Regions from separate parts of the Lysinibacillus sp. Bpr_S20 genome, predicted to be linked through region 2. Evidence: riboswitches for the same ligand, from Rfam matches in the RefSeq annotation. Region 2 holds a riboswitch; each other region holds the start of a gene.
The links. Region 2 has a riboswitch for cobalamin ahead of MWJ95_RS16100 (hypothetical protein). Riboswitches for the same ligand answer to the same signal wherever they lie in the genome.

Region 1 (7,677 bases), on a different contig from region 2:
GAGTCTAATAGGAGATTTCGAGAGTCGAACTTCGGTGTGTTTGAAGGGCGTACATATGAGGACTTGAAATTAGATAGCCGTTATTGTGCATGGTTAGATGATCCCGTACATTCACCGCCTCCAAAAGGGGAAGGCTTTGATGCTTTTTGTGCACGTGTCATAGAAGGGTTCAATGAATTACCAAAAGGTGAAGATGTTTATCATCTCGTTGTGCATGGTGGAGTTATTCGAGCAATTCTCGTAGCTTTTGCACCAACTGAGCAACCTTTTTGGTCGTATCAAACGCCACATGATAAAATGTTTTCTTTAACGTTTACAAGAAAGGCTTGGGAGGAGGGAGCGAGATGCATGTCTTTATCGGAGGAGCCTATAGTGGAAAAACCGACTATGTCATGAATTTGCTTGCAGGCCAAAAAATCAAATTAGTAGAAGGAACCCTACCTGATGGCGCTCCATCTTGTGATGTACTAGTGATTAAAAATTTAGAGAAATGGCTTGTGACACAAAATCTTGAGGATGATGAACCCCTTGTCAAAATGATTTTGACAAAACTAAAGATACTTGAAGAAAATTGTGCCCTGTACATAATAGTGACCGATATGGGAAGAGGAGTTGTGCCGATGGAAAAACAGGCGCGCTTACTTCGTGATACATGCGGGCGTTTGTACCAGGCGTTATTTGCTGAAGCCGAACAAGTCGTCCGTATTTGGTACGGTATTGGGGAACAAATCAAATGATATAGTTTAAAAAAATTTATTTTAGGCTTTTCATTTTGGGGATAAGTTTTCTAGGACGTATGCTTTGTAAATAAGTTGATTGGAGTGGAGGTTGGGCGACTCCTTGGGGATTAGCGATAGGGGAACGAAGGCTAAAAGCATCACATCCTGTGATAACGCCTTCGTGACCAACATCGGTGCTGCTGACGCTTCGTGAGCACTACGCTTTCGCGCAAAAGACATCTGTTGGCCCGAGACCCTGCAGCGTAGCGGATGTTTTCTGTGCGAAAGCGTAGTGCTAACGCAGCGGCAGCAACAAAAGCGGCTCATCGGACGCCCCCAGGAAGCTCTGCTCTGCGCGAAAGCGAAGCGTCAGCGGCAAATGTTTTCTGTAGCGAAAGCAAAGCGACAGCAACAAATGTTTTATCTGTGCGAAAGCAAAGCGACAGCAACAAATGTTTTATCTGTGCGAAAGCGAAGCGACAGCAACAAAGCGCACAACCGGAACGGAAATCAACCCCGCGCTATAATAAAAAAATATAAAAGAAAGAGGAAATGGGATGGATCGACAAAGATTGATGAAATTGACACTTACTGCGATGGTAGCGGCAATTTGTGCAGTAGGTGCAGTCATTAAAATTCCTACATTTATTTCAACTGCTGCCCTTGACGCAGCACCCGCATTTTTGAGCGTTGTGTTTTTATCTCCAGTATTAGCTGGGATTGCGGGAGTCATTGGGCATTTTATTTCAGCCTTAACGATGGGCTTTCCTTTAGGACCATTACATATTATCATCGCAATGGAAATGTTTATTGTTGTATGGATCTTTGGGGTTATGCATAAAAAAGGAATGCATTTCTGGAAATGGCCTGTAGCACTTGTTTTAAATGGCGTGGTGGCACCATTACCATTTTACTTAATCATTAGTCCTGCGTTTTACTGGACGTCACTTACTAGTCTTCCATTGGCAACACTCGTAAATCTAGTGATCGTTGCGGTCGCGATGCCAATTCTCTCGAAAGTGTTTGTGCGTAAGGAAGGTCGAGTCCATTGAGAAATGCTATAAAAATTGGTGAATTAATTGCTACCACTGATAATGCAGCAGCAATTGGTGAAAAGCCACAAGATGTTGTGTCTGCGCCAGATCAACTAACTGCATACTTAACGGCACGTGTTACTTTTTTAGAGCAGCTCGCTGCAAATGCTTTACCCAAACATATCCTACTAGCTAACTTTTCAGGGGATGCAGCATGGTCTCGTTATATTGCAGGTATTCAGCAGGTATTTAATGAGGCAGGTTTTAGTTGTCCGCCAATAGATGGTAGTACAGAGTCCAATATGCCGACTCTTCAATCGGGTTTGTCTATATCGATGCTTGGTGAGCTGCGGAAACGCGCAACATTGAAACATGAACAGCTTATTTGGTACACTTATGGCCTGCCGCTTGTAGGCGATGAAGTCCTCGCACAGCCTGAAGATGTCGCACAGCTCCAACCTATTTTTCAAGCGTGGAAAGAAGAAATCGTGCAGCAAATATGGCCAGTTGGATCAAAAGGTCTACAAGCAGAATTTACTCGACTTTTTGGTAAGCAACAGGTCAAAAGTTCATTAAATGTTGAGAAATCGGCTGGTCCATGTGCAGTAGTTTTGCTAGGAATTGATCCAGAAAAAGAGCAGCTGGCACAAAAATATTTTTCTAGAAATTTTGAAAAACTACGTAAAACTGCATTGTAATTGGGCTTGCTTCGAGAAAAAGTAGCACTTTATAAGTCGCAAGGGGCAAAACACCTATTGCAACAACAAACACAATATGTTAGATTTGTTTAGGAATTAAAACACAATATATAGTATTTTGGACGAGCGGTACCAATATGGTTTAAATGGGAATTCGGAAAAAGAGTCAGCTCTTAAGCCGAAGCTGTCCCCGCAACTGTAAGTGCTGACAAATGATGAATAGGCCACTGTGAACAATGGGAAGGCCATCATTTGGAAGAAGCACGAGCCAGGAGACCTGCCGAGTCGTTCAAGACAGCAACACATTCTTCGGGGATTGAGAAGTGGAGGCGAGAGATTTGTTCACTTCTTTGTGTGCATGTCCTTCATTTCCATTTCCGATTTTACAGCGATCACGTAACCGATAGATGTTGCGTGATCGCTTTTTGTGTTGCTGGAGAAAGAAAGGGAGAGAATGTATACATGACAATTCAAATCGAACAGCAATTAGCTAAGCTCAAGAAAAGTTACACGGAGGATGAACTCGAAAGTTTTGTAAGATTATCGGATCGATGGCTACGAAAAAACGACAATGCCACGTTTGAAGCATGGGCAGATGCGATGATTTTACAAACGCTTAGCCTAATTGATGAGGAGGAGCCATACTGGACATTTGTCGCTGCTCAAATTTATTTAGAAAAATTATATGACCAATTTGCAATGCGCCGCGGCGTTTCAGTAAAGGATGTTTATAAGGTTTTTCCGCAACATTTAGCACACTATACAGAAGCTGGTTTGTATCATGAAAGTTTAACAACAAAATATAGTGAGCAGGAGCTTCAGGAACTTGCTGCTTATTTAGAATCAAGTCGAGATGAATTGTTTACGTATATTGGTTTAAAAACATTAATGGACCGCTATGTAGTCCGTGATTATACGAAAACTCCAGTGGAACTACCACAAGAACGATGGATGGTCATTGCGATGACACTTATGCAGGATGAAACAGAAAATCGTTTAGAAAAAGTACGAGAGTCTTATTGGGCGATGAGTAATCTATATATGACTGTTGCCACACCGACATTATCGAATGCAGGTAAAACACATGGACAGCTATCAAGTTGCTTTATCGATACAGTAGATGATAGTTTACAAAGTATTTATGACACGAATACTGATGTCGCAACTCTATCTAAGTACGGCGGTGGTATAGGTGTTTATATGGGCAAAATTCGTAGCCGAGGCTCATCTATTAAAGGCTTTAAAGGTGCATCTAGTGGCGTTTTACCATGGATTAAACAGCTTAACAATACGGCGGTTTCAGTGGATCAGCTAGGTCAACGACAAGGAGCTATTGCAGTTTATTTAGATGTTTGGCATAAAGACGTCTTTACGTTTTTAGATTTACGTTTAAACAATGGGGATGAGCGTTTGCGTGCCCATGATATTTTCACAGGGCTGTGCTTACCAGATTTATTTATGGAAACGGTTGAAGCGCGCGGGGAATGGCATTTATTTGACCCACATGAAGTACGAGAAGTGATGGGCTATTCACTAGAGGATTTCTATGATGAGAAAAAGGGTGATGGTTCTTTCCGTACAAAATACGCAGAATGTATCGCGAATCCATTGTTAAGTCGTGAAGTTGTACCAGCCATTGATATTATGAAGCGTATTATGCGCTCACAGCTTGAAACAGGTGTGCCGTTTATGTTCTATCGAGATGAAGTAAACCGCATGAATCCGAATAAGCATGAAGGGATGGTTTACAGCTCGAACCTGTGCACAGAAATTTTTCAAAATATGTCAGCTACAGAATTCGAGTCTATTACCCTTGAAGATGATGTCATCGTAACACGTCGCAAACCTGGTGATTTCGTTGTATGTAACTTATCATCAATCAATTTAGGCAGAGCTGTACCAGCTGGTGTTTTAGAACGATTGATCCCGATTCAAGTACGTATGTTAGATAACGTGATTGCACTCAATACAATTCCGGTCAAACAAGCAGAGCGTACGAACTTACGCTATCGTGGAATTGGACTTGGCACATTTGGCTGGCACCATTTATTAGCGTTGAAAGAAATTCAATGGGAGTCTGAGGACGCTGTAGAATTTGCGGACAAGCTATATGAGGAAATTGCGTATTTAACGATTCGTGCTTCTAACAATCTGGCATGTGAAAAAGGGGCTTACCCATTATTTGAAGGCTCGGATTGGCATACTGGTGCGTATTTTGACAAACGAGGCTATGACAGTCAGGAATGGAATGAGCTACGCGCTGCGGTTGCAGATAAAGGAATGCGTAACGGCTATGTTATGGCAGTTGCACCGAACTCATCAACATCAATTTTAGCGGGCAGTACGGCTACGATTGATCCTATCTTCCAAAAGAGTTATTCAGAGGAGAAGAAGGATTACAAAATTCCAGTAACAGTACCAGATTTATCACCAGTAACGACTTGGTATTATAAATCTGCTTATTTCATCGATCAAAATTGGACTATCAAGCAAAATGCTGCACGAGCACGTCATATCGACCAGGGCATTTCACTTAATTTATACGTTCAAAATACGATTAAGGCGAAAGATTTACTGGCATTGCATATGAATGCATGGGCGAGCGGTGTGAAAACGACGTATTATGTACGCTCAACATCTGTAGAATTGCTAGAATGTGAGTCTTGCGCTAGCTAGGAGGAAATAACAATGACAACAATTACAAAACGACAAATTATGGATAAGGAAGCGCCAAACCGTTCAACAGGCATTGTGAACGGGCGCTCTTCTAACATTTTAAACTGGGATGATGTACGTTTTAGCTGGGCTTATCCTAAGTATAAAAAAATGCTGGGCAACTTCTGGACACCATTTGAAATTAATATGAGCAATGACGTGAAGCAGTTCTCTGGGCTATCGCCAGATGAACAGGAATCCTTTTTAAAAATCATTGGCTTATTAGCATTATTGGACAGTGTGCAAACCGATTTTGCAGGGAAAGTAGCGGATTATTTAACAGATTCAAGCCTAAATGCATTAATGATTATTTTAGCGCAACAAGAGGTTATTCATAATCACTCTTATTCTTATGTGTTATCAAGTATTGTGAACAAAGATGAGCAGGATCGTACGTTTGACTTTTGGCGTACAGAGCCAGTGTTAGAGCGACGTAATGACTTCGTAATTAAAGGCTACCGCGCATTTTCAGAGGAACCAACTGTTGAAAATATGTTAGAAGCGATTGTTTATGATGTTATTTTGGAAGGTCTATTCTTCTATTCGGGCTTCGCGTTCTTCTATCATTTAGCACGCAATCAAAAAATGGTCGCAACGTCAACGATGATAAATTATATTAATCGCGATGAGCAGCTACATGTGGATTTATTTGTGAAGATTTATCAGGAGCTATTAGAGGAATATCCTCAATACGATACACCTGAACGAGCAGCTCGTGTACAAGAGATTTTCCGTGAAGCCGTTCAGCTAGAAGTCGATTGGGCCAATGAAGTGATTGGCGATAAAGTTGATGGCCTCGATGTGGAAGATGTGCATGATTATGTACATTTCTATGCGAACGTACGCTGTAATCAGCTTGGCGTGGAGCGCCCGTTTGAAGGCTATCGCAAAAATCCATTGAAATGGGTGAAAGCGTATGAGGATGTTGACTTAGGAAAAACAGATTTCTTCGAGCAACGTTCTCGCCAATATGTGAAGGTCAATGTAGAAGATAACGGGTTTGATGATTTGTAACAAACTTTAGAGTCAAAACAGCCATGTTAGCGTGATTCATGCTAACATGGCTTTTCTCTAGTTATTCAAAAAAATCGTCTTCGAAAAATGGTGGAATACCAGCTTCCCTTAAAAAGTATTTGTATTCAGTAGGGTTGTCTAAAAGTGATTTATTGGGAAGTAATACTTCATCTCTTAATCGTTGAACGAGTTGAGCATCTAATTCGGGAAACCATTTTTCGTAAGGTACTTTTCTTTCTACTTCAATAGAAATTAAAAAATCAATAATATATTCAAACATCACAGGGAAATCTTGTTTTATTTGTTGATGATGAGTAACGATGGCTTCGATGTAATTATTCAATTCATGAAATGGTTCATTTGGATTATATCCACGTAAATATTTTCGGTCGTGCTGTGGAATAAAAGTAAAGCCACTAAGAGCATGCCATGCACCGAGCATTACTGTAAAAGCTGCAAGAGCACATCTCCGTGTTTCTAAATCTCGATCATTAAAAAAGCGATAATATTCATCATACTCAAAACCACTACTAGTATAAAAACCTCCAATACCAAAACCTTTAAGACCCTCTGTTACTTTTTCTACGATAGATTTTGTAGTAGGCTGTAATGGCTGATTTTTATCAATTGTGATAATTTCATCGCTACTAGAATCTAATCGACTACCTAAATAAGTAATTGTTCGATAGTGCTTTAATATATCTTGATTAGTTGTCGTAAAAGCGAGGTTGCCAATTAAGAAACCCATTGCATCAGCATGGTCTCCTAAGTTATATAATGCCATCGCGTAAAATATTTTCATTTGTTCTTTTTTAGGAAATTTACGCATTGCTTCTTGGTATAGCTTTTTCGCCTCTAAAAAGCGTTCGTGCGTTCGATAAATGCTTCCTAATTTGATGAATGCATCCTCTAGTTCGCAATCAGTTAAGCCCAATTCAATCGCTTGCTCATAAAATGGCATTGCCTTTGTTTCTTCAGCTAAAATATCAAAGCTTCGTGCACATTGATAGTGGAGAGAAGGATTGAGTGGATCAATTGATAATAATGTCAAAAACATTTCTTTCGATTCTTGTAGTTTCCCTTGTCTTCGTAGATGTAATGCACTATGTATAGTGTTTTCCATGAATCATCCTCGTCTCTGCTTTAATTTAAGGGTTGGACAGCCCTTAGGAAATGCTCAGTCGGAATGGTATACAATCTCAAGTTATGATGAGCTAATTATTACCTATAATCATTATACTGGAAAAAGGGTTTAAAAAACCCTTTTTTAGCCAGAAGTTCATTTACATAATTAAACGTTTCCCGAATATTACGAGACGCGAAAAATTAATTACCACTTGAGAATGATTTTCAGTTATAATTAAGATGTGAACGAAAAGAACGGAGACGAAAGAATGCAGGCAATTAAACAGTTAGGAGGGTATTTAGGACCCTATAAATTTTTTACCTTGATAGCACCACTATTAATGGTACTCGAGGTGACGATGGATTTACTAC
Region 2 (7,677 bases):
CATAAAGTGAATTTCTCGAGGATATACTGCAACACCAAGATTTAAAATATCGACATAGCCCGTGTGTGTACATGCAATAATAAACCCACCTTCCTTCGGTAAGTTTTGCTCTTCATATACACGCGCTTTTGAACCCGTTAATTTCAAAATCACTTTGACAACATTTGCTATAAATTTATACACTGTTTCATTCCTACCTTATTCAATAGTTATTCTCATTGTAATCGAAAAGACCAGTATATCGCAATTGCATGTAAAATAATTAAACCTTTCCCACTAATATATCAACATCAATCGTAATTTCTTCTAACTGGATATCGGTTTCCTCTTTTTTATGCCAGCCCATCGGTGTCATTTCAAGCAATGCTGGTACAAGCTCTGTAGCTAACGGTACCGTATAAGTTATGCGTTCCACACTAACCTCAGCAAAGCTTTCTTTAAAGCGAGCAACTATTTGTTCATTCGAATACGACTCCTTAGTAGAATCTGCATATAATTGCGCTCGAAGCTCCTGTAGATACCCGCTTTGAGGTACAACCTTAATAACACAACCATTCTGAGTTAATAGACGTTTAAATTCTTCGTAATTGGCAGGCGATAAAATATTTAATATAGCATCAAAGCTTGATTTGGCAAATGGGCTTTTCGCTAAATCACCAACACACCAAATTTGCTCTGGATAATGTCGGGCTGCAGCAAGTATGCCTTCCTTCGCTATATCAATACCAATGCCAATACAGTTATCTTGTTTATGCTCCATAATACGGGCTAAATGCGAACCCTCGCCACACCCTGTATCTAGAACGGTTTCTGCATTAGCCATTAGCTCGCCGATTTTATCTTCTACTACATCATAGATACCACTATCGATAACTGCTTTTCGAGATTCAAAGAGATCTTTACTGTACTTCGAAACAGCACCATGTGTCAGCATATTGACATAGCCCTGCTTGGCAATATCAAAAGAATGATTTGAGGAACAAACTAATCTACCTTGCTCAAAAACATCCATTGACTCCTGACAAATTGGACAAGCAAAAATCTTCATATTTTTAGTCATTAAGGCTGCCCCTGCAGCTCTTTTAGAAAGTGCCCCCATTAATTTACCTCCTTCTGTTCTGTAGGTGAAACAAGTGCAAAACGCTCCCACTTACGACTTTTCCATCTAAAGTATACGATAATGGCCCGCATCCATTCATCTGCCGAAATCGCCAGCCAAATACCTACTAACCCCCAATCCAACACGAAGACAAACAAGTACCCGAGTGGGAGGCTCATACATACCATTGATAAGAAACCAATTTTCACTGGGAATCTTGCATCCCCTGAGGCACGCAACGAGTTTATAACGACAATATTCATCGTGCGCCCTGTTTCAAGTAAAATACTTAACGCTAGGACAGATGCCCCGATAGCTATGACCTCTGGATTATCAGTAAAAACGTGCATAAGTTGCTTACGAAATATTGTCACAACCGCAACCATAGTTATCGTAAAGGCAAAAGCTGCACGGACACTTATCCAAAGCTGACGGTACGCTTGATCTTTCTTACCAGCACCAACATTTCGCCCAATAATTATAGCTGTGCCTGTCCCGATTGCAATCGCAAATAAATACGTAAACATCGAAATATTCATGGCATATTGTCTTGCTGCCAGTGTTTCTGCGCCTAAATAGGTTGCATAATAAAGGAAGACAATCTGACAGAACTGATAAAGTACCTGCTCAAATGCTGACGGTAAACCTATATTTAATATTTTTCGAACATATTCCTTTGAAAACTCGAAGTAATATTCTAGCTTCACTCTTACTTCCATGACTTGATACAACAGCCAGAAAAACACAACAACTGCTAATCCCCTACTGACAACCGAGGAAATAGCCGCACCTTTTACACCTAACTCCGGCATTCCTAAGTTACCAAAGATTAAACCGTAATTTAAGATAACGTGTAGCACATTCATCCCTAGTGATACATACATCGTTTGCTTTGTCCATCCATGTACACGGATAATCGCGGCTAGCGCATTTATAATCGCCTGTAAAAAAATAAAGCTTCCTATAATTATTAAATAGCTTTGAGCGTATTTAAGCACTTCTCCCTGCAAGTTCATCATGGACATTAAATGACTTGAAAAGAAGAAAAATAAGATACTCATCAGTAATCCAACGACCAAATTCATCGTTACTGCTAAAGCGGAAATCTTCGCAGCCTCAAAAAAGCGCCTTGAACCTAAATATTGAGATACAACAATGGAAGCACCATTACCCACTACCTCAAGTATTAAAATTGCAATATGAATATATTGATTGGCCGCACCAACCCCTGATACAGCATTATCTGATAAAGCACTGAGCATAAAAGTATCGGCTAGTCCCATTAACATAAATAAAAATACTTCTAAAAATATAGGCCATGTTAAATGGAATAAACTTAACTTATTTGTTTCTTTTATATCACTTTCTCTTAATGCATCTCCCAATACTTTTCACTTCTCCTATACGCTTCATAAAGATTTTGCGGGCAGTCAGTCGGCAAGCTGCCAATTTTGACGGACCTCTTTCCGTCACCCTGCCTTTTCAATCAGCTGCTTCGACCCGTTCATTCGTCGCTCTGACTTCTTTCCGCCACGTCGGCCCCGTTCTAAACGCTGCAGCTCAGAATTGGACTTGTCCTTATAAGGTGAACGTTTTGTTCCTGACGCTGCGCTTTCGGTACAGATTAACACATGACAAAAATATATAGTATCTTACTATAGATCTTTAGGCTACTATAATACGGCAAAAAAATCCCTCTCACAATTTTATGTGAAAGGGCTTCTTATCATTTTAAGCAATAGTCCTGTAATTGCTTACGTTTTTCTATCGTTAAGTCAAACTCTTGCTCTAAAAAAGCGATCTTAGAGCCATATCGGTTGTCCATTGCATCAAATGCCGCTTGTAAATAGTCCTCACGGGCAGACATCAATGCGTAAAATTGCTGTAATTCTCGATCGTTATAATCTTGCTGAATGGTCTGAGCCATTCGTTCTACTAAGGGACTTAAATGTACGTTTGTATCTAAATAGTCCTCCATTATCGTTTCCTCAGGTACATCTAAAGCAAGTAAAATAAGTGCACTACCAATACCTGTTCGATCCTTCCCGACCGCACAATGATGAACAAGGCCTAAGTTTTCAGGATATTGAATCGTTGCCATTAACCTTTTAAATGAGTCATTGTTAAAAGGCATTTGTGCATAAAATTCTCGGAACATCTCTGTGCTTACAACTTTATAAAAATCCTTTCCACCAGTGTTTGTAGGCATCTCAAAAGCATGATTTCCCTTCGCTGGAATTTGAATATACTCAGCTTGTGTGAATACCGGATTTGGATTATTTTGAGCCTCATGATTGTCTCGATAATCAAAAATTGTTTTCACACCTAGTGTTTCAAATAGCTCCTTATCCGCTTTCGTCATTTTACCAAGTGCTGCTGAGCGATAAATCAAACCATTCTTAACTACGCGCCCATCCCTCGACTTATAACCACCCATATCACGAAAATTATAAACTGCCTCAAACGGAATAATCTTCATATCAAACTGTTTCACTCACCGCACCTCTTCCTATTAGCAAGCATACTTAGTTCTATTTTATAGAACAATTCGATATAATACCAATTTTCGCACTAGGGAATGTCATACACTAATTCGAGCGATGAGGAGGGGGTGACCGTGATCACTTTTCTACGCTTCACCCGATCACTTTTCCTTCAAAGCCGAGCAGTTTCTCACTCTACCTGATCACTTTTCCTTCAAAGCCGAGCAGTTTTCCACTCTACCTGATCACTTTTCCTTCAAAGCCGAGCAGTTTCCCACTCTACCCGACCACTTTTCCTTCAAAGCCGAGCAGTTTCCCACTCTACCTGATCACTTTTCCTTCAAAGCCGAGCAGTTTCCCACTCTACCTGATCACTTTTCCTGCAAAGCGGAGCAGTTTCCCACTCTACCTGATCACTTTTCCTGCAAAGCGGAGCAGTTTCCCACTCCACCCGATCACTTTTCCTTCAAAGCAGGGCAGGGCCAAAGAATCTTCATAGTAAATCACTCACTACCAGAAAATTATCCAGCAAAAAAAGCTGCCCTCGATAAAGGACAGCTCCAAAATACTATTTTTCAATATCAATTATTTAAATAACTCAGGGTATACAGCTTTTGCTATTAACTCAACAGCTTCACCAATACGTGGACCTGGACGGTTGGAAACATCAGTATCTATATAGTAAACTGCTTTATTTTGAATAGCCGTGATTGTATTCCATCCATCACGAGAAAGAATTTCTGCAGCTGGGTCTTTCGCATAGTTTACTGTTGTTAATATAACATCTGGGTTTTTCGCAATAACATCTTCCTCAGATACCTTTGCCCAGCTTTGGAGGTTATCAAAAACGTTTTTAACATTCGCAGCATTTAAAATCTCTTGTTGGAATGTACCAGAACCAGCCGTATATATGTCTGGCTTCGGACTAATTTCTAGGTAAATATTTTTTGGCGTTTTCACATCTTTAACTTTCGCTTGGACTTCCGCAATTTTAGCTTTAATATCTTCATTTAATTTGTCGCCTTTATTTTCGATTCCCATCACCGTTGCGATTTGTTGGATATCACCGTAAACATCATCAAATGAAGTAGCTGATTGAATGGCAAACACTTTAATACCTGCATCCTCGAGACCTTTTAATGCCGTTAACGTTTCTTCATTTCCAGTTGTATAGGCAATAACTACATCTGGCTTTAACGTTAAAATACGCTCACTATTGAATTTTACGGAATCAGAAACACGCTCAATTTTTTGAGCTTCTTCTGGATACGTATCAAATTCTGTTGCACCAACGATTTTATCGCCAACGCCTAGAGCAAATAAAATTTCTGTATTACTCGGTTGCAACGAAACAATAGTTTTAGGTACTGCAGCAAACTCTACTTCTACGCCACGGTCATCCTTAACTTTATAACTTGTTTTCTCGACTTGTTGATCTTCTTTAGAAACGGTCTTTTTATTAGTATCCTCTTTCGTACCACAGCCAACTAATACAAGTGCCAGCATCAATACTGAAAGCCATTGCAGCTTTAACATTTTCTTCATTTCATTGATTCTCCTTTTTCTTTTTCATCGGGTATGACTTACTAATAAACGGTATTTCAGCAATACCAGCATGCTGATTCATATAGACAGCCATTACAAAAAAGACATTGGCCAGTAATCCTAAGTAATCAAAGAGAATAGCTGGTACTTCTCGTTCTTCAGATACTTTGTGCAAAACACGATATGATTTTTTCGCTTCACTGCGGCATAAATGTAATGCAGTAGCAGCCTCTGTTCCTTGAGGTAATACAAAGTTTTGTATTTCATCCTTAACATGACTAACATAGAAATCATAGCGATTACTTAGCCAAGTCAAATCATCTGCGGTTACTGCTAATTTACCTCGGACAGAGCCATTTACATGGTAAGCCATTGGCAAAATGGTAAGTAAATCATCTGATACTACTTTTACATTTTCCTTTTTCACCGCCGCCAAAGCGACACCAATATGTGTAGTAAGGCTATCCGTTCGAATTTCAAAATCTACTGTGGATGCCTGTTCACGCATAAATGGATAACAAGAATAACGTGCATCTTTTTTCAAATCTAAGTCCCCGCTTTCCCTCGTGAAAAACTCTTACTTATAACATCCGTGAATCTCATCAGATGCATTAATAAGTGCACATAAAAAACGTTGTTTCCACTCCTAAGGAAACAACGAAAATAACATAAAATAGTGTCGCGTAGACACATCAAAGCCTATGTATTTGCCGCATATTCTCCTAGCTTCCGAAGAGTTATCTATACGTTCAAACAAAGGTCGGTCTCCTGGCTTGTACAGTTCACTACATTATAATCACGTCGTGAGTCATAAAAAGCCTTCCCATTAAATAGTTCAACAGTGGCATATTTTTATGATTTCTGTACTTACAGTTGCGGAAACAGCTCCGGATTTTCACCGAATTCCCGATTATGCTATAGTTCAGCACCCTTATTCTGCAAGAATTATTCACTTGTTATGCAGTTTAACATAGATTGATAGGAAAAAATAGCTGTGGAATTAGAATAAACAAATACGATGAATAAAATCATGTAGGTATCTTTATGCACACAAATATTTTTGATTGCCTTCAGAGACATTTCCCATACTCGTGCTGGTATTTGTTTTGATACATATAATGAATTGCTTAATTTTTAACGAAAGAATCTGTACAAAAAATAGCCATTCCAAACGTTTAACGGATGGCATTCTTATACTTCATTTTGCTTTTTGCATCTTCCTCTTCTTCTATTAAACGTCGTGCAATCTCTAGTAATTTTGGGTCATTCGTTGCATCGAATAGCTTTTTAAAAGATACAATAATATCATAACGTATCAATGTCGGGTGCTTTTCATCAAGGCATATTTGAAATCTTTTCGCCAAATATGAAACGACTAAATCTCTTTGTACCTGCCCTGCTAAACCTATTCTCCAAATCGCCTGCAAAGTATGCCTCGCCGTTCCTGTTTCTTCATCATAAGTTATTGCCCAAATCTTTAAGAAATCCTCTAACACTCTTTCTTCAGGGTCACTTTTTGCTGCTAATGCGCATAAAAATTGTGCAGCACTTGCACGGACATGTCCATTTTTAGATGTAAGAGCCTGAACAAGTTGTTCCCAAACTGAATATGTCCAGTCAACTGGTTCCTGCATAATTTTCATTAATTCTTCGTATGATTTATATTGAATATCTCGGTCATGCTCTGTTAAATTACTAAAAAGTTGCAAAATCTCTTTTTCCATGATTCATCCCTACCTTTATTGTTTCAGAACGTAAAAAATGGTGAACTTGCAAGTGTTATCTTAATTTCTATCATTTGTTACTTTAGTGCTACAAAACTAAAGTCTCAAATAATTTAATTTTTTAGGATAGCTTCATAACTGTATATTTCAAAATTATCAGAAATGAGGTTCAAGATGCAAGAAATCATTTCCGGTTACGGGAAAAACACATAATCCTTTTAATAACCATGTCTATAGTAGTAAATATATCAACTTATGTAAATTTATTCATCCTAGATGTTATTTTACTCATTATTCGTCGAGTAGTCGAGCCTAATTTATCGGATAGCCCTATCCTTGCGTGATTTATCAGTTAGCTTTTACGGGCTACACTCCAAATAATAAAAAAAGGTTATCTTTGTAAATGACTTACAAAGATAACCTTTTCGTGTTTTAAATCGTCTATATAATAGTAGGGCTCAGTAAATCTCTTTTGCTGAAAAATTAAATACGACCGAAGCCTACTAAATATTGCTTCCACCAATCAAGTGATTCGATAACAACACCTCTATTTTGAGCATCGATCATCGTGTTGTTGCCTAAGTAAATACCTACATGCGCGATACCTGAACCATAGCTGAAGAATACTAGGTCACCTACACGTGCCTCACTTGCTGAAATACGTTGTGTTGCTAAATATTGTTGTGATGCTGTACGTGGTAAAGATACGCCTGCTTGTTTATAAGACCATTGTACAAGACCTGAACAGTCAAATCCTGTCGATGGGTTACTTCCGCCCCAAACATAGCTACGACCTAGGAATTGCTTCGCAGTTGAAATAGCATCA
Region 3 (7,677 bases), on a different contig from region 2:
TTATCGATTTCTTTGGCATTTTGTAAGCCTAATTTCGCTTCATAGACACCATTAGCGTTTGGTGTAGCTGATTCATTAGCAAAGCTATGTGGATCTGTTGGTGGTCCATTTGTACGCCAGAAATTAATATCAACTTGATCATCCATTAATTTTTGCAGACCTACCATCACATCTGCGCCTTCTAAATTCAACTGTACGCCTATTTTTGCTAGTTCACCTTGCATGTATTCCGCCATTGGCTTTTGAATCGCATCTGTTGCAATGTAAATTAAATCTAATGTGAGCGGTTGTCCGTTTTTAGTACGAATTTTTTCGCCCTTCTGTAGCTTCCATCCCGCTTCGTCTAGCAATTGTTGCGCCTTTTTAGGATTATTTATTATTGGCGCTAAATCAATATTGGCATAAGGAATAGCATCCCAAAATAGTGTATTCGCAACCTTTTCTGTACTATTTGTAATCGTCTCAACCATTTGCTCTTTATTGATTGCATATTGAATCGCTTGACGTACTTTTAATTCTGCTAACGGACCTGACTGTGTATTAAATAGCAGCGCTCGCGTTGACAAAGGTTCAGATGTTGTGGTTTTATACTTTCCGCTATCTTTTAAAAACGTATAGTTATCTAAACTAATAATGCCTCGACCATAAATTAAATCTAATTCTTCGTTTTCAAAGGCCAACGAAATCGATTCAGAATCAGGAATGATTTTTACTTTTATGTTATCAACAAGTGGTTTTTCTCCCCAGTAGTTGTCGTTTCGACTAAATAAGGCATATTCGTCTTTTTTGTAATCGGTTAATACCCATGGGCCTGTACCAACAGGCGCTTTGATTGAATTTTGCGTCGCATCCCCTTTAGGGAATCCATTATCCCCTAAAAAACGGAAAGGTCTTACAAAAGCAAGTTCATTTAAGACAGGGTAATAGGGTTCATCCAATTTCAAACGTATAGTAGAATCATCCACTTTTACAACCTCCACAATATGGTTGACCATGCCCATCCAAGCATGCATATCACGATTGGCTAGTACTGCATCAAAATTACGAATTACATTGTCTGCATTAAAAGCCGTTCCGTCTGAATACTTCACATCTTTTCTTAAATGGAAAGTATAAGCCGTTTTATCCTTAGAGATGTCCCAACTTTCCGCTAATTTCGGCGTAATTGTCCCATCATCGTTATACTCAACCAATGATTCATAGACCATTGCTTGTGCTGTCATTTGATTTGGTAAATATGTATGGGGATTTAATGGTCCTACATCTAGTGGCCAGCCAATCGTTATCATTTTTTCGTCTGTCTGCTGTTTCGATGCTGTCTCTCCCTTTTCATTATCTGTGCTCGTACAGCCAGTGAGTAAACTGAAGGTCAAAACAAGCATGAAAGGAAGTAAATACTTTGTCAATTTCATTTTCTGTCTCCTATCTCTGTTCGTGGTGCACTAAGAATCTACAGAAAGAAGGCATAAAAAAACCTTATTCCAAAAGAATAAGGACAGAAAATCTTACTTAAAGTAAGCCTCCATCCATCTCCCTATCTTTCGTAGATCGTCAATGAATCTTCTTACAAGCAGGCATTCTGGCTCATGAATCATTATTTTGCTTCACCTTCCCAAGTCATAACTCAGTGGTATTTGAAACAAAACTCCTCATTTACAGCTGCGGGACAGCATGGGATTTACACCCATTTTCCATTTAATTGAATGAAAGATCTTTCACTCAAACTTGTAATGATTGCTATGAAATTAGTATTAAACATATCATGCTCAAATGTTCACGTCAATTTTATTTTCTGAATATAATAATATTCTCGAAATAATGACTAACATTAAAAACTTCTTTTTATTGTAAGTCACGCTTTCTTCAAAGAAAACAGAATATAGATATTTTCAATTTCATGGTATTCTTCTAAAACCCAAGAGGTTTGGGTTAAAATTCGCTGCAATCCCTCCAGCCCAAGATATCGGATTTGCACGCCGATAAACTCTGTAAAACCGAGGTATCCCGGATTTACATTTGCTCGGTCGAAAATTAATGAACCTGTAATCCGAGCGTCCGCTGGGGAGTTTGTAAAGAAATGATTTAAATTTTCGATGATATCTGAATCTGAACCATACTCAAAAAGACCACCTTCCGATGAACAGAGTTGAATCCAGTCGGAACGTTCTAAATTCATCTTTAGTAATGCATCCGGTTGGCTCCAGTCATAATGAATAGTTTTGAGGGTGATGTCAAGATCATGAAAGCGTTCCCCTGGTTGCTTCAAAACATCGATGCACCGTTTTGCAAAATTGGGACCGTAAGTATCGATATCTAAAATGTTGATTTCAATCTTCCGTCCCTTCAGTAATTCCGGCTCCGATTCTTGAATTAGAATCAGGGTATTGATACTGTCGGTAGCGGCTCCCCCAGCGATATTGAAGAAACAAAGGTTTCGATCAGGGAATTGCTTGAGCTGAGGCAGCAAAATTTCAGACTGGCGCTGACAAAGGTCCCTCAGCCTAATCCGAAGTCCCATGAAAGATGTTTGCTTCACCGCCCACTTGTCCCGGAAACTTAATTTAATCCCCGGGCTTAAGTTGGGACCAAGTTTGTACAGCAAAGTACGCATTCCGCTAAGATAGGAATTGTCGACATTAGACATTTTTACAAAGATGTTGAGGATAAAGCTAGGCATCTTCTTTAATGATTCAATGCTCCGAGCTGACTTAAGACAGCTCAAATGATACGCCTGATGATCAATACTTGCGTTAAAAAGGGGATGGGTTATATCTAGGATTGGCATTTCTATTTCATTCTCGAAAATCGCATAGAGAATTCGCTGATTTTCATTAGCGTTCATAGTTTGCAACTCCACCTCACTTGAGAAAAGAATTTTAGTCTCACTAATTGATCTTTCTGAAGAACTCCGAGGAAACTGAAAAACCCTTCTCCGTTAGTACTGTCATTGACTTCTAAAGCTTGATTCTTGCAGGAGTTACTTCAGGTGTGTTACTTCATAATTTTCTGATTAGTTATTATACGCTGCAAAACCTTTTTGTTTTCTATATCCTTTTGTCGAGGCTTCCTACCAATTTGTTCATAGACTTCTTTTTCCGCCAAAAGTTGTTTTGGGTTAAAGACTTTTACTGATACTCCGTGCAACATAAAACTTTCGGGTAAAAGGGAGTCTGCTCGCCATATCCATTCAGTTAATTCGTTCATAATAAGGCTTCCATTCACAGAATGGGTTATATAGCATAATGTAACTTCTACATTATCCTTATGGAAATCAGACTGCTATTTCGAAACTGCTGTCTGAAGGGTATGTGTTCATAACCTGCTTTTGCAAGCTATATTTCTATTCGTATTTTTCTTATATGCGCCCTATCTCAAAAAAAGCTCCTGTATTGCTGAAAGGCATTCATTTAGAACAGACATCTCAAAGTGATCGTTATAAGTCAACATTAATTTGAAACCATCCTGTTTCATCAGGAAAGTCCTTTCTGGATAAACTTCGCCCAGAAATAAATTGGCGATATGCGGTGATCGTACCATCGTGTGAAACGATATAAATCTTATCCTTATTTAACGATTTCAAATTTGCGATAAATTCTTGAACTATGATATTGAAATCGATTTCAGGCATAGTATTAATACCACCAGACCACAAATCAGGAGACACATTCATATCTATTTCCAGATTCGGATATTCTTTTTTGATTGTTTGTAAATTAATGACGATATCGCAAGGCAATGTTTTTCCATTTGGATGGAAAGGAAATATTCGTGGGGATACTAACGGGCTTACGATTTTCCGACAATCAACATCCAAACTCCAAATTAGTGCAGTTTCCAGCGTTCTTCTAAGAGGACTAATAAATATAATATCTTCCTCTGTTAAGGTGAATTTTCCCCTTAATAACTTCGCTTGACGTATTCTTTTTGCTGTTAATGAAGGATTTTTCACATGCAAACTATTTGGTATAGCTAGAGTGTGTTCACCTTGGCCATGACGAATGAATATCAATTCCACTTTATCACCACTCTTCTTAACAAATAAAATTACGTTTTTCTGGATGGCTCACTAAAAGATTTAAGTATTCTACCTGGGAAGCGTATTTTTAGTTTCCTAATCCCATTTAGACCAAGCTGCCTCTATATGGTTACCTGAAGGGTCTGTAAAGACAAAGTATTTTGCATGTTCTCCACGTATAACAATTTCGGTAACTTCTACACCATCTTCCTTTAATGTTTGATGTGTATATTCAAGGTCTGGACAATTCAACGTAAGGTTTGATACGGGCGACCATCGCGTAAAAAATCTGCAGATGTGTCATCTTTTGTTTCTACAAGGAGTAATACTACATTCCCCTCTGGCAGTGTTATCACTGCTACATAACAGAAACTTTGGGAAAGCCAAGCTTATTTTGGTACCATGTCGCTGATAAAACAATGAATATCGCTGATAAAAAGCCGGAATCGCTGTAAATTTCAAATTTATCACTCCTGTTTAAAATTTTTATAGGTTATTCATAGTATTCTGTTACATCCCTTTTTATCAGTTGAAGAATTCTTCACAAATAATTGCTCATTGATTTAACGCCTCAGAATAATTGAACAAGGCTGGGAAACAATATACCTAAAAAAGGACGTGAAAAAATGAAAAAATTAGCTTTTGTTGTGATATTGTTGTTCGTTACAGTTAGTTCTATTGAGATAGTATCAGCCAGTTCCGTCCAAGCCGATGAACAGCAAGAATTATCAATAGTGGAAGCGATTGAATTAGCAAATCCCGCAGCATTGAAATGGGATAAAAGTGCTCAATTATTAATGGCCATCAATATAGATTTAGATAAGCCTTGGACGTCAATTGGAAGTAACGGCAAAAGAAAGAATTGGAATATTCTATTTGGAGTGCCAGATACCAATAAGTCATATGTAGTAACAATTCATGAGGGGAAAATAGATCATTCTGATGATTATACGGTAGATGGCACTTCCCCCTATCCTAAAAAAGAGTTTATACAAATAAATGATATTAAGTATGATTCACCAGAAATGCTTAAAAAAGCACGGAGTATGGGCTATATTTATCCCGGAAAAGATTGGGGTAAAGGATATAACTTTATGCTTAGTAAAGATACTGAGAGAGATATTCCCCTCTTAATAGTCATTGGTTGGAATAATGACCAGACAAAAATGGAAGCAGCGGGTTTTAATGCATCTACAGGGGAATACATTCAACCAAAGTAAATTTCATGGCAAAGGGGATTAAAATAATCTTCTTTGCCAATTTGTAAAATGACAACACCCTAAACAAAACAAATACCCCTCCTCATTTGAAGGGGTATTTTTAAATATATGTTCGAAGTTATTTATGTCTTGGAATAATTTATTTCTGAAGTGGATTATTGTACAGTCTTATTGAAGATTCTTCTTTTGTGTAAACACTTATATACAGACAATTATATGAACGTCTAGACGAATCAAAATGGTGATACATATGTATACAGTTTATTTAGTCTTACATCACTATAGTTTAGGATCATGATTTAATCACGTGAACTTTTTTAAATTTAAAATTTTAAAGTAGTTAAATATCGCAAATCCTTTTCACAACTATTCATATTATAGATTGTAGAAAGGAGGTATATACTATGTCTGAATATTGCGGTAACACAGGTTATGGTTCAGGTTCAGCATTCGCGCTGATCGTTGTTCTATTTATTCTATTGATTATTGTCGGCACTAGCTTCATCGGATTCTATTAATACCCAATACCGCCTCCAATGCCCATGATTTTTAGAATAAATAAACGTATCTTTTCCCTTCTAATCTTTACGAATGGGTCACTATCCTCCGGTGACCCTTCAATATTTTCTTCAATCAATGTCTATTGTTGAGTCACATCGCCTATGAACTGAGTGTGACGTTTTGTAGATATAAGAAAATTATTAGCGTATTCAGCAATGGAGAAAGCACATTTTAACTCTTACATACATAGTCAATGGCGTAATCATTCTTTGCAAGCAGTAAAAAAACAGAGGACACGCTTCAATGTAGAAGATGTCCCCTGTTATTTTTCGTGTTTATTGATCTAGTTCCAAAGGCAAAAAAGCATAATCACCATTTTTAATAATCTCACATTTACGAACAGGGATGGTCTGTTTGAAAATTGGCCCATCTAAAACAGTTGTATGGAATTCTCCACCTTCTCCGCAAGGATCAATTCCCCGAGCTTCGAGCTCCTTCACGTATTCATGTGTTAATGTACGGCCTAAATCGTCCTCTCGCATACCTAGTGATAAGTTAACAGTGACAATGATCGTTACAAACCCTAGATTGATGAACTCCTCAACAGCATCGCGATGATCCATTTCCCATAAAGGCATACCTAGTTTTAATCCAGCATTCCTCGAAACCTTGTCATGCCAGCACCCATGTTCAGGCATATCCAAGTCACCTGTTACTAAAACTTCTGCCCCTTGACTTTTAGCTTTTTCTAAAAGACTCATAAATACTTTTTCATAATCTGTCCAGCTTGCTGCTGCAGTATAAATTGGTAAACCTATAGAATTAGCTTGAGCATGTATGAGTGCTGGAGGCATTCCATGGGATCTTGAACGTTCCCCTTCTTCCTCCATCATTATAATGAGTCCAACCGCTTCTCCAACCTTCATTGCTTTATATAGAGCTAAGACACTATCTTTCCCTCCACTAAAAGAAGCAATAAATTTATGTCCTTGAGCATTATTTTTCCAATCCACTATTTCCGCCATTCATCTTTTTCTCCTTTATTCTAAGCTTCTCCTAGAATAACATAAAAACAAAATAACAAAGGGAATCTAGATGAATATAGCAGCGCTTTAGAAGCGGGCAAATCTAGCCGCTTAGAGGTTCTATCCACGATTTTGGTTGCTCTATCCATAACTTTAGGGATTCAATCCACGTTTCTGGCAGCTCTATCCACGAATTTAGAGGTTTTATCCATATTAGCAAAAGCAAAGCACCCAGTTGGAACAGAAATCAACGACCAGTTTTGCCGAAGATGCATACTTTAATTGATAGGACCTTATCTTTTCAACAATCAAAAACTCATGTGCAATTTTTATTTTTGCACATGAGTTTATTTTTAAAATATGGCTTGATTTAACTATTTTGCTCAAGACATTGATAAATGGACATCATATCTCGTTTGTTCAACTCACGAATACGATTGAATATTGGGATGTCTGCAACATCCGCCGTTCGTAAGCTTTCAGCCACAACATCGCTGACTTTACCAGTGAGCCAAGTTTGTACGTCTACACCATCGACAATTTCTTTACGACCTTCATCATTGATGCCACTTGCAAAGCAACTAACACATGGTACTGATAATTTATAGACGCCATCATGGAGGTTGTCTTCCGAAATCACTTTTTTTCCACCACAGAATGGACATTTATGACTTGCTTTGACTTTATTTATTTGTGTAACAATTTTTTTATAGCCAAATGCTTCATAGACGTATGTTAGTTTTTTGTATTTTCCATTCGTGAAATACTTATCAATAATAGTTTCTCTCGTTTCGGCTATATTGGTAAAATCACAAATCGTCACTAGGTTTGACCTGCTGATTACATCGATATTATTTTTAATGTTGTTCCAGAACGGTACAGCATTTTGTAGTACGATTTCATATCCAGAAAAGCT
Region 4 (7,677 bases), on a different contig from region 2:
GTAATTAAACCTTTGTCTGGCTTTCGCTGCGAGAATTCTTCATCATCGATACCAAGCACATACCGTTTCGGCACTGAAGTTTGCTGTAGAATGACAACATTTAAAGAAGAAAAATCTTCCGTTTCTAATTCATCCAGTGAGTACCAGCCGAATTTTTCATTTGTACCTTGTAAATTTTCTGCCACAAACGCACGGTATTCTGTCATACCAAAATGCTTTAAATAACGGGCTAGCGCATTAGGGCTATTCTCTGCATCTGTTAACAGTGCCACTTTCTTTTTACCATCAATTCGTTGTGCTAAACCTTTCATGGAGCGACCATGAATACTTGTGACATAAGCATCCTGCCAGCTTTCCCCCACCTTTGAAAAAGCAAGCTGGACTGAGCTCATATATGGATAAACTTCAATGTCTAGCTTTTTCGCTAAATAACTACCGATTCCATAAAATAATGGATCACCTGACGCTAAAATAACTGTATTTCTTGTTTCTGCAGATAATCGTTCAACAAGCGCTGAAAGACCACCTTTAATCAACATTTTTTCTCCAGTAAAGTTCGGGAAAAATGCTAAAACGCGCTCTCCCCCAACAAGCACCTCACAGTCTTCAATCCACTGTACATACTGTGGTAGCAAGCTTTCTTGTCCGTTATCCCCGATCCCAATCAATTTCATCGATCGATGCAATGTCATCAGCCCTTCCTAATAATTGTCCCTGCATCGAATAGATCGATGTGGAAAGCGATAAACCGCCTTTAATATGATGTAATGATGAATAACAGCAAGCCTCACATAAACGGTGAAAGAAAGCATCATAGCCACTTTCCGCCATAATTTCTCCGACCTGTGAAGCTGTGTTTGCCTCTCGTACGTTCGCTATGGTCTTCTCATCAGCCCCTATATCCACTGCTAATTGTGCTAAAAAGTTAAAGTCAATAGGAGCACTTTTGGAGTGCACCATCATGACACCTTGTGCCACCTTCGAGAATTTCCCCATCATCCCAACAAGCGATACTTGCTTCATCCCAAGTCGTTTACAATGCTTTAATGTAAAGCCTACAAAATCGCCCATTTCTATAAATGCTTCCTCTGGCAAATTAGGGTACTGTGCCATTGCGAACTTTTCACTACGTCCACCTGTCGTGACAACTAAATGCTGACAACCAGCCTCTTTTGCAACACTAATCGCTTGGACAATGCTGGCCATATAGGCGGAACTCGAAAAAGGCACGACGGTTCCCCTTGTGCCTAAAATGGAGATGCCTCCAATAATACCAAGGCGCCCATTTAACGTTTTTTTAGCCATTTCCTCACCCTCTGGAACAGAAATAACTACGTTAACGCCTCGTTTAATGTGAAATTCATCTAGTACGCCTTGTACAGTACTATGAATCATCTTTCGTGGCACAGGATTGATGGCTGCTTCTCCGACAGGTACTGGTAAGCCGGGCTTTGTTACGCGCCCGACACCAATTCCACCGTCCAGATGAATGCCTGGTATATCCGCCCAGCTCACTGTGCCAATAATGAGTGCTTTATGCGTTGCATCCGGGTCATCACCTGCATCTTTAATCGTTTCACAGCTTACAGCATCATTCTGAAATGTACATTTTTCTATCGTAAAGGTCGCATCTCGTCCAATTGGCAAATGAATTGTACTTGTTTCTTGCTCTTCATTTGTAATTAAAGCAAGTAATGCAGCCTTCGTTACCGCAGTTGCACAGGCTCCCGTTGTATAACCGTGACGCATGTCCTTGGGATCCTTTTTAGGCTTCCGCTCCATTATTTTTTCGCCTGTTCATCCGCTAAAAGTGAGACAGCATTCAATGCGGCAACCGTCACTGTACTACCGCCTTTACGACCAACATTTGTAATATAAGGAATACCTTCTAGTTTTAATAGCTCTTCCTTCGATTCAGCGGCTGAAACGAAGCCAACTGGCATACCGATAATTAAATCTGGTTTCGCTAAGCCTTCTTTAATTAAACGAATTAATTCCAGCAATGCTGTCGGTGCATTCCCAATTGCATATATACCGCCTTCATGTAATTTAGCGGCCTTTTGCATGGAGATAATCGCACGTGTAGTGTTTTGTTTTTTTGCTTCAACTGAAACGTCTTCATCTGCAATATAACAGTGTAAATCTCCTCCATGCTTTTGGAAGCGTTTTTTACCTGAACCACTTTCAATCATTTGTACATCTGCAATGACATGGCGACCTGCAAGAATTGATTTAATCCCAGCCTCGATTGCGCCCGGGGTAATAATCACGCTACGTCCTAATTCAAAGTCAGCAGAAGCGTGAATAATACGACGTACAACTTTCCACTCGTCTTCTGAGAAATTATGCTCGCCCATTTCTTCTGCAATAATTGAGAAACTGTAATCGTAAATTTTATCTGGGTCTACTGTTAATGGTTTGAAATCTGTTTTAAAATCCATCGGAATTGCCTCCTAAAGTGTGTTTTGTACAGCTTGTAATACATCTTCAAATGTTGAATATTGCTGTCCGTATTTTATATTTGGTCTTGCAATTAAAATCGTTTCGATGCCACATGCAAGAGCAGCCTCTAGCTTTTCATCCACCGAGCCTACCTTGCCGCTTTCTTTCGTAATCATCAATGTCACATCATATTGACGAAATAGTGCCTCGTTTAATTCCTTTGAAAAAGGTCCTTGTATGGCAACAATATCTCTTTGTGCCACACCAAGTGCTTCACATTTTTCCATATTATCGAGTCGAGGAAGCATACGCGCAATCACTCGCGTATTCTCTAAGCCATGCAACACCTTTGTAAAGGTCGCTAACGTCTTACTGCCCGTCGTTAGCATAATGACACCACGTTTTTCTGCTGCTAATTGGGCAGCCTCCTCATAATCTTTCACAACCGTAATGAGTGGATGGGCATAATGCCAATGTGCACGTTCATAGCGAATATACGGAACATTTGCTTGCTCCGCTGCCGCCATAGCATTTTTCGAAGCTTCTTCAGCAAATGGATGAGAAGCATCTACAACTAAACGATATCCCTGGTCCTTCATAATCGCCGCCATTTCTTCCGCTGTTAAACGACCAACTAAATGAGGTAGTCCCACTTCTGCAAGGCTTGAGGCGGCTGAATCCGTCACAACAGTTGCTGTCACAGCGTAATTTGCTGACTGTAATTCAAGCGCTAAATTCCTTGCATCACTCGTCCCTGCTAACATGAAAATCATTTCACTGGCTCCTCTTCATGGTGATGATGATGGTCGTGATGGTCATGCTCATGATCGTGCTCATGGTGGTGATGATGATGTGCATGTCCATGAACTGCCGCATAAGCACGATAATTTTCCAAATCTTGCATGCCTGTTGATGTGCCATTTACAGCTTGCTCAATACGCTCCAATAGCACATTTTGCAAACGCTCATGATAGCCAAAATAGTTGGCAATTTGAATTTCACAATCCACATATTTTTCGTTAAATTGCTCACACATACCATTCATTCGTTCCATTAGGACCCCTGTGAATAAGAAATACGGTAGCATAATGATTTTTTTAGCACCCAGCTTCACACAGCGCTCCATTCCTTCTTCAACACGAGGATCTGTGACTCCCATAAAGGCGCTCTCTACATACTGAACCGGGAGTTTTTCCCACAGCAAACGTGTAATTTTATAAAAATCACCATTTGCATATGGGTCACTACCGCCTCGTGCAATTAATAAAATCGCAGTATCCTTATGTTCTTCTTCTGCATTAAAACCGATTTCTGCAAGACGATCTTCTAAAATCGCAAATATTTCTTCATGAATACCGATTGTTTGACCATATGTGAACGTGATATTCGGATAATGCTCACGCGCATGCTCGATCTCTGCAGGAATGTGCATTTTTGAATGTCCAGCATGAAGCAGGATAATCGGAATAACATGCACCTCAGTAGCACCCTTTTTCACACAGTTCGTAATACCTTCTTCGATGTTTGGCGAAGCAAACTCTAAAAAACATGTTTCTACTAAAAAACTTGCATCAATGCGAGGTGTCATTTGCTTGATAAAATTGCGTACCTCTTCATTTCCTGCTTCTAAACGGCTCCCGTGGCCGACAAATAAAATTGCTTTCATCTCATTACCCCTCACTAGTCGCCGCATGGAGCTGGCTCAACTTTTATTTTTGAAGACATATCCTGATACGTAAAATGTAGGATCTTTTTCACACGCTTGAAGTATTTAAACAAACGTTCATTTGGATGTGCATTTGCTTTATATTCTTCGATAATGTCGGTGATCAGCGGTATGAGCTGTTCAGGCTCTAATCCCTCCACAACCGGCTGGGCCGCATGTGCTGTTCGTCCAACCGGCTTGGCCCCAATAAAAACATCAAATTTACTTTTACGATAAACAATACCAATATCATCAAATACTGCTCGATAACACGCCATACCACAGCCGTTAAAGCCAATATTTAATGTTTTCGGTAATGCCATACCACCGAGCTTTTCTTGAATCTCTTCTGCATAAGGAATCGAATCGACCTTTTCTCCGTAACAGAAGTCACAAGCCTTTAACGACAGCACGTCACCAATTGGGGCTAGTAAAAACCCAACTTGACGAAGCTTTGCTGTAATGTCTTCAGGCGCTGACGTAGGAATTTTCAAATGAATTTGATGGTCTGGTGTATACTCCATCGTTCCTTTCTCACCAACTACCTCCGCTAACGTCATCATTTGTTGAGGCGTAAAAAATTTATTGGCTACCCCTGGACTAACAGCTAATTCAAAAATGGATTCGATTCTTTGTTGCACGAGCTTAGGTGTTGCTTTCACAGCGCTAGTTCCCTTCACTAAAGCAAGAGCTGCTGTCGCCATTTCAAGTGAAGATTTTTTAGGCTTTGGTTGTGGTGTTATAGCTAAACTGGGCTTCATACGATTGGCATTGGGATCTGTCGCAAAATCACTACGTGCAGAACCTGTTTCTTGATTCATGGCCCATGGTTCATTTTCTTCCTTCAGTCGTTGATGCGGTCGTAACGGTTGTTTTTCTTCACCAAGTGTATATTTACGCTGATAACCACGTGGTGTAATCATTTTATTGTCATAGAAAAATGTTGTTGAATTCCCGATAACCACTGTTGTTAACATACCGATATCATGTTCAAGCATTTCTGATAAAGTCGTCATCGTTATTTCCTGACGGTCACGATACGCGCTTTTCACAAGTCCAACCGGTGTATCTGGCGAACGATATTCCAATAAAATTCGTTGTGCCTCTACGATTTGTCTCGTACGGCGTCCACTTTTTGGGTTATAAAGAGCAATAACAAAATCCGCCATCGCTGCTGCCTCTACTCGTTTTGCAATTAAATTCCAAGGTGTTAAGTGGTCACTTAAACTAATCGTACAGGCGTCATGCATAATTGGAGCACCTAGTAAACTTGCACATGAATTAATAGCAGAAATACCAGGAACGATTTCAACCTCGATACCAGTTGCTTCTGTCCAGCCTAGCTCGATTAAGACCTCATATACTAATCCAGCCATTCCATAAACGCCTGCATCTCCACTAGAAATAACCGAGACGATACTTCCAGCCTCCGCTTGACGTACTGCTTCCTGCGCTCGAGAAACCTCCTCTGTCATACCAGTACTAATAATCGATTTTGCACTTACTAAATCCTGAATTAGTTCAACATACGTTTTATAGCCTATGATCATATCACTTTGTTGTAGTGCCTCTACAGCACGAGTCGTAATATGTTTAAAGTCTCCAGGACCAAAGCCAACTACGAAAATCTTACCTTTTTGCGCCATTTTGTTACCCCTCTTTCACCTTTTCAATACCTTTAATGGCTGTTGTTTGTGCTGTACGCTGTAGCGAACCTTCACGCATTGTAAAGACATGCTCATTCTGTAAAGATTCATGATTTAAATCTTGAACGAGTGCTCTTCCATGCTCCTTTGTCGGCACACGGTACCAATTCCCTTGAGGATATGCAATGACCACACAAGCATCCTTACACCTACCATTGCACCGAGTCCTCGTCGTATGTATTTCCTGATCAAGCGCTAGCAACTGAATCTCATCACGGATTGCCAGTGTAATATCCTCAGCATCTTTTTTCATACAGCTACTACCATTACAAATAAAAAGATGCGTTTTCATCCCCTCTAAATTCCAAGTTGTCATCGTTGTTCTCCCCTCATTTGCTTTAAGAAAAAGAAAAACCTCTACTCTAAAACGAAGAGTAAAGGTTTTGTAGAAGCCAAATAAAAACGAATATTACGGATACTCGCTCTCGCTTCAACTTCTCCCTCCGAAAAGTTTGCATGCATTATCACATAAGCAGGTTTCCTGACTTAAGCTTCCTTTTACTTTCGCGCCTTCCTAGTTTTCACTAGTGGCATCCGCGATTTCATCAGCTTTTACAGTAGCGGGGGCTGTATCGGATTTTCACCGATTTCCCTATTATCTTGAACATATTCAAGCACTTATGGACGTTTTATATAAATTTATGTAATTGAAAACTGTTTCTATCATAGCTTATTTTTTTAAAATTTCAATATTTCTTTCTTAATTTGTGACATTTTTATTCATTTTTTTAGAAAAATGAGACATTCGTTTACTATTTATCCGAATTTTCTACATAGATATTCAATTTTAAATTTTTTCACAAAAGTATAGCATATTTATGGAAAATCATGTTACACTTTGTCGTGAAATCTCACAACTTCATCTTTTTTCGGTGCGAATTGTTCAGCATTTCGCTTAAAAGGGAAGCCGGTTTAAGTCCGGCGCGGTCCCGCCACTGTACTAGGGAGTTTTATAGAGAATGTCACTGTCCAATGGATGGGAAGACCTATAAAACGTTGAACTAAAGCCAGGAGACCTGCCGAAAAATATGTGATCGTTTCAACCTACGAGGATGGGTGTGCGGCTGAGCAGATTAGAATTTTATTTGCATTTTTTAGCTATGCACTTTTCCACTATCGGAGAAGTGCTTTTTTCATTCAGAAGAGACTCCATCTCAAGATAGTAAATGAGTACAGATATGGTCCCAATCGGGCCAAAACACCTACTGAATGAAAAAAAGCCTCTGGCGGATGTCGCGGATTTTTAAAGGAATGAATTGTGATTGCACAATTCAAAATCCGAATGCATTATTTATCTGTGCGAAAGCAAAGCGACAGCTACAAATGGTTTCTGTAGCGAAAGCAAAGCGACAGCTACAATTACGCCAAGGCAAAATTATATAGCCTCGCATACTATTTCGAAAAATTTTAAAGCTAGGAGGAGAGATTTTTGAAATTTTCAGGTTGGAAGCTTAGTTATTTCTTATTGGCATTTTTATTCGTGCCAAATCGTGCATTTGCGATGCACATTATGGAAGGCTTTTTACCAATTGAATGGGCCATTTTTTGGTGGGTGGTATCGATACCATTTATTATTTTAGGATTACGTTCTATTCGTAAAACTATTGATGAAAATCCTGAAACAAAAATGATATTAGGTCTATCGGGTGCCTTTGCTTTTGTGCTATCAGCCTTAAAAATCCCTTCTGTAACGGGGAGTTGCTCGCATCCGACAGGAGTTGGGCTTGGGACAGTTCTTTTTGGACCATTGGCGATGAGTGTTATCGGGACAATCGTATTATTATTCCAATCTTTACTTTTAGCACATGGTGGACTTACAACTTT

Region 1: it holds a riboswitch for cobalamin, as region 2 does, so the genes downstream of both, MWJ95_RS03680 (ribonucleoside-diphosphate reductase subunit alpha) here and MWJ95_RS16100 (hypothetical protein) in region 2, are expected to answer to the same signal.
Region 3: it holds a riboswitch for cobalamin, as region 2 does, so the genes downstream of both, nikA (nickel ABC transporter substrate-binding protein) here and MWJ95_RS16100 (hypothetical protein) in region 2, are expected to answer to the same signal.
Region 4: it holds a riboswitch for cobalamin, as region 2 does, so the genes downstream of both, MWJ95_RS08665 ((2Fe-2S) ferredoxin domain-containing protein) here and MWJ95_RS16100 (hypothetical protein) in region 2, are expected to answer to the same signal.

What each region holds. Positions count from the first base shown of each region.
Region 1 is NZ_JALNLQ010000001.1:743,297-750,973, forward strand. Features, by position in the region: gene MWJ95_RS03655 (histidine phosphatase family protein) at 1-396, shown strand, start outside; gene MWJ95_RS03660 (bifunctional adenosylcobinamide kinase/adenosylcobinamide-phosphate guanylyltransferase) at 345-737, shown strand; gene MWJ95_RS03665 (hypothetical protein) at 999-1,259, shown strand; gene MWJ95_RS03670 (ECF transporter S component) at 1,277-1,771, shown strand; gene MWJ95_RS03675 (hypothetical protein) at 1,768-2,451, shown strand; cobalamin riboswitch at 2,562-2,751, shown strand; gene MWJ95_RS03680 (ribonucleoside-diphosphate reductase subunit alpha) at 2,914-5,127, shown strand; gene MWJ95_RS03685 (ribonucleotide-diphosphate reductase subunit beta) at 5,140-6,180, shown strand; gene MWJ95_RS03690 (tetratricopeptide repeat protein) at 6,242-7,303, opposite strand; gene MWJ95_RS03695 (ABC transporter ATP-binding protein) at 7,575-7,677, shown strand, end outside.
Region 2 is NZ_JALNLQ010000006.1:154,370-162,046, reverse strand. Features, by position in the region: gene MWJ95_RS16125 (lysophospholipid acyltransferase family protein) at 1-183, opposite strand, end outside; gene MWJ95_RS16120 (putative RNA methyltransferase) at 263-1,099, opposite strand; gene MWJ95_RS16115 (MATE family efflux transporter) at 1,099-2,457, opposite strand; gene MWJ95_RS16110 (tyrosine-protein phosphatase) at 2,826-3,593, opposite strand; gene MWJ95_RS16105 (ABC transporter substrate-binding protein) at 4,168-5,127, opposite strand; gene MWJ95_RS16100 (hypothetical protein) at 5,129-5,671, opposite strand; cobalamin riboswitch at 5,869-6,076, opposite strand; gene MWJ95_RS16095 (hypothetical protein) at 6,303-6,851, opposite strand; gene MWJ95_RS16090 (C40 family peptidase) at 7,335-7,677, opposite strand, start outside.
Region 3 is NZ_JALNLQ010000009.1:140,413-148,089, reverse strand. Features, by position in the region: gene nikA (nickel ABC transporter substrate-binding protein) at 1-1,412, opposite strand, end outside; cobalamin riboswitch at 1,553-1,744, opposite strand; gene MWJ95_RS19400 (hypothetical protein) at 1,853-2,842, opposite strand; gene MWJ95_RS19395 (hypothetical protein) at 2,992-3,204, opposite strand; gene MWJ95_RS19390 (histidine phosphatase family protein) at 3,434-4,015, opposite strand; gene MWJ95_RS19385 (VOC family protein) at 4,112-4,267, opposite strand; gene MWJ95_RS19380 (hypothetical protein) at 4,642-5,235, shown strand; gene MWJ95_RS19375 (YjcZ family sporulation protein) at 5,640-5,753, shown strand; gene MWJ95_RS19370 (Dph6-related ATP pyrophosphatase) at 6,072-6,761, opposite strand; gene MWJ95_RS19365 (ATP-binding cassette domain-containing protein) at 7,132-7,677, opposite strand, start outside.
Region 4 is NZ_JALNLQ010000003.1:162,228-169,904, forward strand. Features, by position in the region: gene cbiE (precorrin-6y C5,15-methyltransferase (decarboxylating) subunit CbiE) at 1-692, opposite strand, end outside; gene MWJ95_RS08640 (cobalt-precorrin-5B (C(1))-methyltransferase) at 649-1,782, opposite strand; gene MWJ95_RS08645 (precorrin-8X methylmutase) at 1,782-2,441, opposite strand; gene cobK (precorrin-6A reductase) at 2,454-3,215, opposite strand; gene MWJ95_RS08655 (sirohydrochlorin chelatase) at 3,212-4,108, opposite strand; gene cobJ (precorrin-3B C(17)-methyltransferase) at 4,123-5,793, opposite strand; gene MWJ95_RS08665 ((2Fe-2S) ferredoxin domain-containing protein) at 5,798-6,169, opposite strand; cobalamin riboswitch at 6,308-6,490, opposite strand; cobalamin riboswitch at 6,707-6,891, shown strand; gene MWJ95_RS24440 (hypothetical protein) at 7,105-7,236, shown strand; gene MWJ95_RS08670 (energy-coupling factor ABC transporter permease) at 7,283-7,677, shown strand, end outside.